Regions from separate parts of the Labrenzia sp. VG12 genome, predicted to be linked through region 1. Evidence: predicted binding sites of a transcription regulator. Region 1 holds the regulator's gene; the other holds the start of a gene.
The links. Region 1 encodes PhoB, which activates phosphate uptake and scavenging genes when phosphate is short. Its sites were predicted from a motif close to TGTCATNNANCTGTCAT; they were not measured.

Region 1 (4,303 bases):
AAGGCCAACCCGGATCAGCTGGGCCAGCCGGTCCGGTTCGAACTGGCCGCGGCGTCCAGGGTGGACGGCTACATGAATGGCCGTGTGACACGGGACAACATGACCGACAGCCGCTTCCTGATGAAAGCGGATCTGGACCTGGTCGACACGCTGGTGGAAGCCTCCGTGATCAAGACGGTGTTCAACTGGAACTTCATCACGGGCGCCGACTCCGGCGTGGACAACCCGGGCGGGGCCGGCATCGGCGCAGCCGTTATCGGGTCCTTCTTCATGATGCTGGTGGTGCTGTTCCTGTCGCTGCCGATCGGTGTGGCCGCATCCATCTACCTTGAGGAATTCGCGCCGCAGAACAAGTTTACCGACCTCATCGAAGTGAACATCTCCAACCTGGCGGCTGTTCCCTCCATCGTGTTCGGTATTCTTGGCCTGGCCGTCTTCATCCAGTTCATGCACCTGCCGCAATCGGCTCCGCTCGTCGGTGGTCTCGTGCTGACCCTGATGACGCTGCCGACCATCATCATCTCCACCCGTGCGTCGCTCAAGGCCGTACCGCCGAGCATTCGCGATGCGGCGCTCGGTGTCGGAGCCTCCAAGATGCAGGCGATCTTCCATCACGTGCTGCCGCTGGCCATGCCGGGCATCCTGACCGGCACGATCATCGGTTTGGCACAGGCCCTCGGCGAAACGGCACCCTTGCTCCTGATCGGTATGGTCGGCTTCGTCGCCCGTGGCTATCCGGATGGGTTCGTTGACGGGTTTATCGAGCCCAACTCGGCGATGCCGGCCCAGATCTACACCTGGGCAGCGCGTGCCGACTTTGCCTTCTATGAAAAAGCATGGGGCGGGATCATCGTTCTTTTGATTTTCCTCCTCACAATGAACATTCTTGCGGTTCTCCTGCGCCGCAGATTTGAACGCCGCTGGTAAGGGACGAACCGATGAACCAGATGCTCAATACTGAACGGGCAAACAACATGACCGACAGCAAGATTTCCGCAAGCAAGGTGCAGGTCTATTATGGCGATACGCACGCCATCAAGGACGTGGACCTTGAAATCCAGCCGCGCTCTGTGACCGCCTTCATCGGTCCGTCCGGCTGTGGCAAGTCGACGTTCCTGCGGACCATCAACCGCATGAATGACACGATCGACATCTGCCGCGTGGAAGGTTCGATCAAGATCGACGGCGAGGACATCTACGATCCCAAGGTCGATCCGGTGCAGCTGAGAGCCAAGGTCGGCATGGTGTTCCAGAAGCCGAACCCGTTCCCGAAGTCGATCTACGACAACATTGCCTACGGTCCACGCATTCACGGCCTTGCCAAGAACAAGTCCGAGCTTGACGACATCGTCGCCTCGAGCCTGCAGAAGGCCGGCCTCTGGGAAGAAGTGAAGAACCGTCTCGACGAGCCGGGCACCGGCATGTCCGGTGGGCAGCAGCAGCGCCTGTGCATCGCGCGTGCCATCGCCGTCAGCCCGGAAGTCATCCTGATGGATGAGCCTTGCTCTGCACTGGACCCGATCGCAACGGCCAAGGTTGAAGAGCTCATCGACGAACTGCGCGAAAACTTCACGATCGTGATCGTGACGCACTCCATGCAGCAGGCTGCTCGTGTGTCTCAGCGCACCGCGTTCTTCCACCTTGGCATTCTGGTTGAGGAAGGTCCGACCGAGGACATCTTCACAAACCCGAAGGACAAGCGTACGCAGGACTACATCACTGGCCGCTTCGGCTAAGCGCTTTTCGAATTCTGAAGGGGACACAGGATGTCTGAACATACAGTCTCGGCTTATGACGAGGAACTGACGGCTATGGCCGGCAAGATCGCCGAAATGGGCGGTCTGGCAGAAAAAGCCTTCGCCGACGCGGTCCATGCTCTGGTTTCGCAGGACCTGGATCTGGCCAAGACCACGATCGCGAACGATGTGCGCCTGGACGCGTTGCATCAGGAAGTCGAGATCAAGCTGATAGAGATCATCGCGCGCCGTCAGCCCATGGGGCAGGATCTGCGGGAAGTCACGGCTGCAACCCGTATTGCCAACGACTTGGAACGTGTCGGCGATCTGGCCAAAAACGTGGCCAAGCGCGTGATCGCCATCGACAGTGATCTGCAGTCCAAGAAACTCGCCATCGGTGTGGAACACATGACCGAACTGGCGCTGTCTCAGCTGAAGCAGGTTCTGGACGCCTATACCCGCAAGGACGCGGAAACGGCGCGCAAGGTCCAGGAAGCCGATGCTGAAGTGGATGCGATCTATACCTCGCTGTTCCGCGAGTTGCTGACCTACATGATGGAAGACCCGCGGGTCATCACCCAGTGCGTCCATCTGCTGTTCTGCGCCAAGAACATCGAGCGTATCGGTGACCACGCGACCAACATCGCGGAAAACGTCTACTACATGGTGACCGGCGATCGTCTGCCGGAAGAACGCGCCAAGGTGGACGAGACGGGCGCGGCCTAGTTTCGACACCTGTCGCGGTAGCGGTCCGACCGGCGCAACAACCTTCACCCTGCGCCGGTTGCTGAAATTGGAGCGAATGCATGCCGAAGGTGCTCATCGTCGAAGACGAAGAACCCCTCAGCCTTCTGTTGAGATACAATCTGGAAGCCGAAGGATATGCGGTTGAATCGTGTGTCCGTGGGGACGAGGCCGAAATCCGCCTGCGGGAAAGCCTGCCCGACCTGCTTCTGCTCGACTGGATGCTGCCGGGCCTGTCCGGTATTGAACTCTGCCGCCGTCTGCGCGCGCGAGAAGATACCGAGCGTCTGCCTGTCATCATGCTGACAGCCCGCGGCGAAGAGGCTGAGCGCATCCGGGGCCTGTCGACCGGCGCCGACGACTATGTGGTAAAGCCTTTTTCCGTTCCGGAACTGATGGCACGCGTGCGCGCCATCCTGCGCAGGGCTAGCCCGGAAGTGGTGTCGACCATGCTGCGGTCCGGCGACATCGAGCTCGACCGGGAAACGCACCGGGTTCGTCGCAACACCAAGGAAATCCATCTTGGTCCGACCGAATTCCGCCTTCTGGAATTCCTGATGACGTCGCCCGGCCGCGTTTTCTCGCGCGAGCAGTTGCTCGACGGTGTCTGGGGCCATGATGTCTACGTGGACGAACGCACCGTGGACGTTCATGTCGGCCGGCTCCGCAAGGCGCTCAACCGGGGCAAGGCCAAGGACCCGATCCGCACTGTGCGCGGTGCCGGTTACGCCTTCAATGACCAGTTCTCGGCCAGCGCCTGAGCGCTGACCGTGGAGCAAGACATCTAAAAGCCCGCCCTTGGCGGGCTTTTGTATTTGATATTCCTAGTTCATCGTCATTCCGGATGCAGCGAAGCGGAAATCCAGGACCGGCGAGCTTTCGGTTTCTCTCAAATTTGGTCAGGGGCGAACGCTGGGCTTTCAGGATCCCGGCAGACGCGTTGCGTGGCTGAAGTGAGGTAAGGAAGGCCATGACAGGGACCCCAGCCTCAGCTCCGTCATTGCCGGACCTGATCCGGCAAGCCACGCCGTGACGGTCCGGTTGCGCAGGGCCATACGTTCGCCAAAGGCACTGGCATGGACGCCATGGACTGGCCGTGGCACGACGATGGCGGAAACGGCAGCTTCCTGCCGCCAAAAACCGCAAAAAGAAAAAGCCCGCCGATTGGCGGGCTTTCAACAAGGGCAGCCCTTTGAGGTGCTGCCGTTATCCGGCCTTGGCGACCACCTTGCGGTCACGCCGACGGTCGGCGACCGGCTGGTAAGCGATCTTGCAGTGGTAGGTGCAATAGGGGACACCGGCTTCGGACTGGCGGCCGCAGAAATAGAAGTCGTCGGTCGCCGGATCGCCGATCGGCCATTTGCAGGTCCGCTCGGTAAGCGTCAGGATCGTTGCCCGCTGGGAGATCGGCACCACATCGGCGATCGGTTCGATTTCCGGCTTGGCTTCGACAACCGGAGCCGGCGTGATATCGGCTTTCAGGGCCGTCGCACCAATGCTCTGTGGTTGCTGCGTTGGCTTCTTGGGAGCAGCGCTGCTGGGAGCGGCCGTCCGCGGCCGGCGCGGCTTGGCGCTGGAGGAAGAGGATTTCGCGCGACCGGACAGGCCAAGGCGATGCACTTTGCCGATCACGGCGTTTCGGGTCACACCACCCAGTTCGCCAGCGATCTGACTTGCACTCAAGCCTTCGCTCCAAAGCTTCTTGAGAAGCTCGACCCGTTCGTTTGTCCAACTCATTGCCGCACCCTTTTATTTGACCGCCTTGCGGCCATTAACCCCGTGTTAAGCATGCGCGTGCATGCCTAAGTATGGCATATCTAGTG
Region 2 (4,303 bases), 2.0 Mb from region 1:
AATATCAATATATCATGATTTATGGATATAAATTCTGCCTTAAGCGCTTTTGGTGCGCTCAGTCAAAAGACCCGGCTGGAAGTCTTCCGGCTCCTGATCAATGCGGGCCCGGAAGGCATGAGTGCGGGCGACATTGGCGAGGCGCTGGGCGTCCGCCAAAACACCATGTCGGCAAACCTCTCGGTGTTGTTGCAGGCCGGCTTGGTTCGCAATGAACGTGAGGGTCGGTCGATCCGCTATTTCGCGGATCTGGACGGAACGCAGGACTTGCTGACGTTCCTGGTGGCGGACTGCTGTGGCGGCCATCCGGAGTTATGTGCCCAGGCCTTGGAAGCAATCACCTGCCGTAAACTGTAAATTACAGGAGAGACCGCCATGTCGGACGGTGTTTACAACGTACTTTTCCTCTGCACCGGCAATTCTGCTCGGTCCATCATGGCGGAAGCCATTCTCAACCGGGACGGGCAGGGGCGTTTCAGGGCCTTCTCGGCTGGCTCTCATCCGGCTGGTAGCGTGAAGCCAGAAGCTCTTGAACTTCTGAAGAAGCTCAACTTCAAGACTGAAGATTTTCGGTCCAAGGATTGGGCCGAATTCGCTGAGCCGGGCGCGCCGGAAATGGATTTCGTCTTCACTGTCTGCGACAACGCGGCAAAGGAAGCCTGCCCGGTTTGGCCGGGGCAGCCGATGTCCGCCCATTGGGGGCTGCCTGATCCGGCTGCGGTTGAAGGCAACGAGACAGAACGTCGGCTTGCTTACAGCGATGCCTTCCGCATGCTCAACAACCGCATCTCGGTTTTTGTTAATTTGCCAATGTCGTCACTGGACAGACTGTCCTTGCAGAAGAAACTGGACGAAATCGGCAAGGCGGGCGAAGAGGTCGCATGAAGAAAAAGCCGCCTGCTTGACGCAGGCGGCTTCAGCGGACAAGACGGCAGTTCAGGCGGCGGTCCGTCCCTGAGGTTGCGGGCGCAGGGTCACCAGTGCAATCGCGAGGGCGATCAGCGCACAGGCGGCCACAGCACCTGTCAAAGGCAGCGCCGTCCGGTCGAAAAACGGGCTGCAGATCAGGATCATCACGCCGCCGGCCACCATCTGAAAGGTGCCACCCAGCGAAGAGGCCATGCCGGCATGTTCGCCATGGTCTTCCAGGGCCATGACCATCACAGGTGCGATCACCTGGCCGAGACAGCTGTTGCCGATGAAGAACAGCGCCATCAGCACCGGCAGGTCGTCGATGCCGCTCCAGACCAACAGCGTCAGCAGCGATGTCGACGCCGCAAAGCCGATCACCGCCAGAAGGGCAACACGCGCCATGCCGAAGCGCTGGCCGAGCATTGCCGCGAATTGCGATGAGGCGAAGAAACCGACCGCGTTCAGGGCGAAGACTAGACTGAAACCCTTATGACTCAGGCCATAATGGGTCATGTAGACCAGCGGCGCCGCGGCAATGAACACGAAGAAACTTGCCAGGGAAAAGCCGCCGATCAGAGTCAGGCCCATGAACTTGGCGTCCTTCAGCAGGTAAACGGCGCTGCGGATCATTGCCGTCGGGTCGATCTTTGCGCGCTGGTCCTTCGGCAGGGTTTCCGGCAACAGGAGGGCCATCTGCGTCACGGCGGCCAGGGCAATGATGCCAAGCGCGATAAAGATCAGACGCCAGCTGCCGAATTCGATGATCAGACTGCCGGTCAAGGGGGCCAGCATCGGTGAGACGCTGAAGACAAGCATGATCAGAGCCATCAGCCGTGTTGCTTCCGTTCCCGTGTACAGGTCACGTACCACCGCACGCACGATCACCATTGGGGCGGCCGCACCAAGCGCCTGGACGAAACGCCCGATCGTTAGGGCTGAGACATCAGCTGCGGTGGCGCAGAGGAACGAGCCCAGGATGAAGATGGCAAGACCCAGAAACACCGGCGGTTTGCGGCCATACCGGTCTGCAAGCGGACCATAGATCAGCTGGGCGAAGCCGAAGGCGATGAAATAGACCGTAAAGGTCATGAACACGGCGGCATCTGTTGTCTCAAGGCTGTCGACGATTTCGCCGACGGCCGGCAGGTAGAGGTCTATCGCAAATGGGCCGACAGCGGCCAACAGCCCCAGCACGACGGCGGAGCGCACGTATCCGATCTGCATAAGATTTTCCAATAAAAAGGCGCCAGGGGGCGCAGAAAGGGAGGTCTGGAGAATGGAAAAAGAGCCGGCCACGTCCAGAAGGAAACAAGTGGCAATTTGGGTGCCGGCTTTCAAGAGGTGTGGCAAAAAAAAGTCCGGCGGCATGTCATGAAAGCTTCATGCAAGTGTCACCGATATTGTAAGGACGACCACTAGCTTGCCGCCACCTTCAACCCAACTATTCGTGGGAGCTAGTGTCATGGCGAACCTTCGCGGGCGTTTTTTGAAAGGCGTCAGCCTTGCCGTTCTGTTCGGTCTCGGGACCGTCTCGGCAGCACAGGCCGACTATTTCGAGCGCATCAACACCTACCCGGTCTACAAGACCCTGCCGGCAGGTGCCGACAAGGCAACGGAAACAGTTGCCGAGATCATTTACGCTTCGAAGGATGGCCGGACGCTGGCGTTCACCGACAGCCCGGGTGATGCCATTGTTTTCGTCAACGCGGCGAACCCGTTGAATATCCAGCCGAAGGCCCGTGTGGCGCTTGGCGGTGAGCCGACCTCCGTTGCCGTCGGTGAGGCGGCTGCCTATGCCGGTGTCAACACCAGTGAAGACTACGTCAATGCGTCCGGCCACCTGGCCGTGATCGCGCTTGCCGACATGGGCATTACGGCAACGTGTGACGCCAAGGGTCAGCCGGACAGCGTTGCGGTCTCCCCGGACGGCAAGTTCGTTGCCATTGCAATTGAAAACGAACGTGACGAAGACCTCAATGACGGCGTGATCCCGCAGATGCCGGCCGGTCACCTGGCTATCTTCGATCTGGATGAAAATGGTGTTCCGACCAACTGTGATGCGGTTCGCATTGTCGATCTGACCGGTCTTGCCGACGTTGCCTCGACCGATCCGGAGCCGGAATTCGTTTCCATCAACTCCCGGAACCAGGCTGTCGTGACGCTGCAGGAAAACAACCATCTTGCCATTGTCGACCTGGCCTCGGGCGACGTTGTTGCCAGCTTCTCCGCCGGAGCAGCTTCCGCTGAGAACATCCCCGTCAAGAAGGCACGCATGAGCGATGCCTCCGGAAGCACTGTGGATGTCCGCCGCGAACCGGATGCCGTTGCCTGGATCGACGACGAGCGTTTTGTCACTGCCAACGAAGGCGACTATGAGGGCGGGTCCCGTGGCTTCACCATCTGGAACACCAAGGGTGACGTCCTGTTCGACAGCGGCAACCAGATGGAACATCTGGGAATGGCACACGGTCACTACCCGGCCAAACGCGCCCACAAGAAGGGCACCGAGCCGGAAGGCGTCGCCGTCGGGGAATTCGGTGGTGAAACGCTGATCTTCGTCAATTCCGAGCGCGGCAACTTTGTCGCCGTTTACAAGGATACCGGCGCTGAGCCGGAATTCGTTCAGTTCCTGCCGACCCATGTCGGTCCGGAAGGCCTGCTGGCGATCCCGGGCCGGGATCTCTTTGTTGTCGCGAACGAAGTCGATAGCGCGGAAGACGGTGTGCGCTCGCACCTCTCGCTCTACCAGTTCGGCGCAGACGCTCCCGCCTATCCGTCGATCACCTCTGCGACGGACCCGGAGAAGAACGCCCCGATCGGCTGGGGGGCGCTGTCGGCGCTCGCTGCCGATCCGACTGACGCAAACAAGCTCTATGCCGTCAGCGACAGCTTCTATGATGATGCACGCATCTACACGCTGGACATCGCTTCAAAGCCGGCCCAGATCACGTCCTACGTCACGGTCACCGGTTTCGACCAGGCCAAGCTTGACCTGGAAGGCATCTCGGTTGCCAAGGACGGCGGCTTCTGGCTGGCCTCCGAGGGCCGTCTCGACCGCGAGCTGCAGCATCTGCTGCTGAAGGTTGCTGCCGACGGGGCCGTGGAAGAGCAAATCACGCTGCCGCAGAGCCTGATCGATCAGTCCAAGCGCTTCTCCTTCGAAGGTGTCGCCGAATTCGAGATGAATGGCCAGACACTTGTCGCCGTCGCCGTTCAGCGCGAATGGAAAGACGATCCGAAAGGTCACACCAAGATCGCCATCTATAACCCGGCGGACAAATCCTGGGGCTTTGTTCACTATCCGCTTGATGCGCCGAAAAGCGCCGCCGGCGGTTGGGTTGGTCTGTCCGAGATCGTGTCCCTGGGCAACGGACAATTTGCCATCCTGGAA

Region 2: the regulator PhoB is predicted to act here: its motif matches at 2,280-2,296, upstream of CHH27_RS17585 (esterase-like activity of phytase family protein).

The regions. Positions count from the first base shown of each region.
Region 1 covers NZ_CP022529.1:5,769,280-5,773,582, forward strand. The annotation lists gene pstA (phosphate ABC transporter permease PstA) at 1-927, shown strand, start outside; gene pstB (phosphate ABC transporter ATP-binding protein PstB) at 948-1,736, shown strand; gene phoU (phosphate signaling complex protein PhoU) at 1,767-2,462, shown strand; gene phoB (phosphate regulon transcriptional regulator PhoB) at 2,543-3,241, shown strand; gene CHH27_RS26660 (GcrA family cell cycle regulator) at 3,687-4,217, opposite strand.
Region 2 covers NZ_CP022529.1:3,810,703-3,815,005, reverse strand. The annotation lists gene CHH27_RS17600 (helix-turn-helix transcriptional regulator) at 22-357, shown strand; gene CHH27_RS17595 (arsenate reductase ArsC) at 376-885, shown strand; gene CHH27_RS17590 (multidrug effflux MFS transporter) at 937-2,136, opposite strand; gene CHH27_RS17585 (esterase-like activity of phytase family protein) at 2,375-4,303, shown strand, end outside.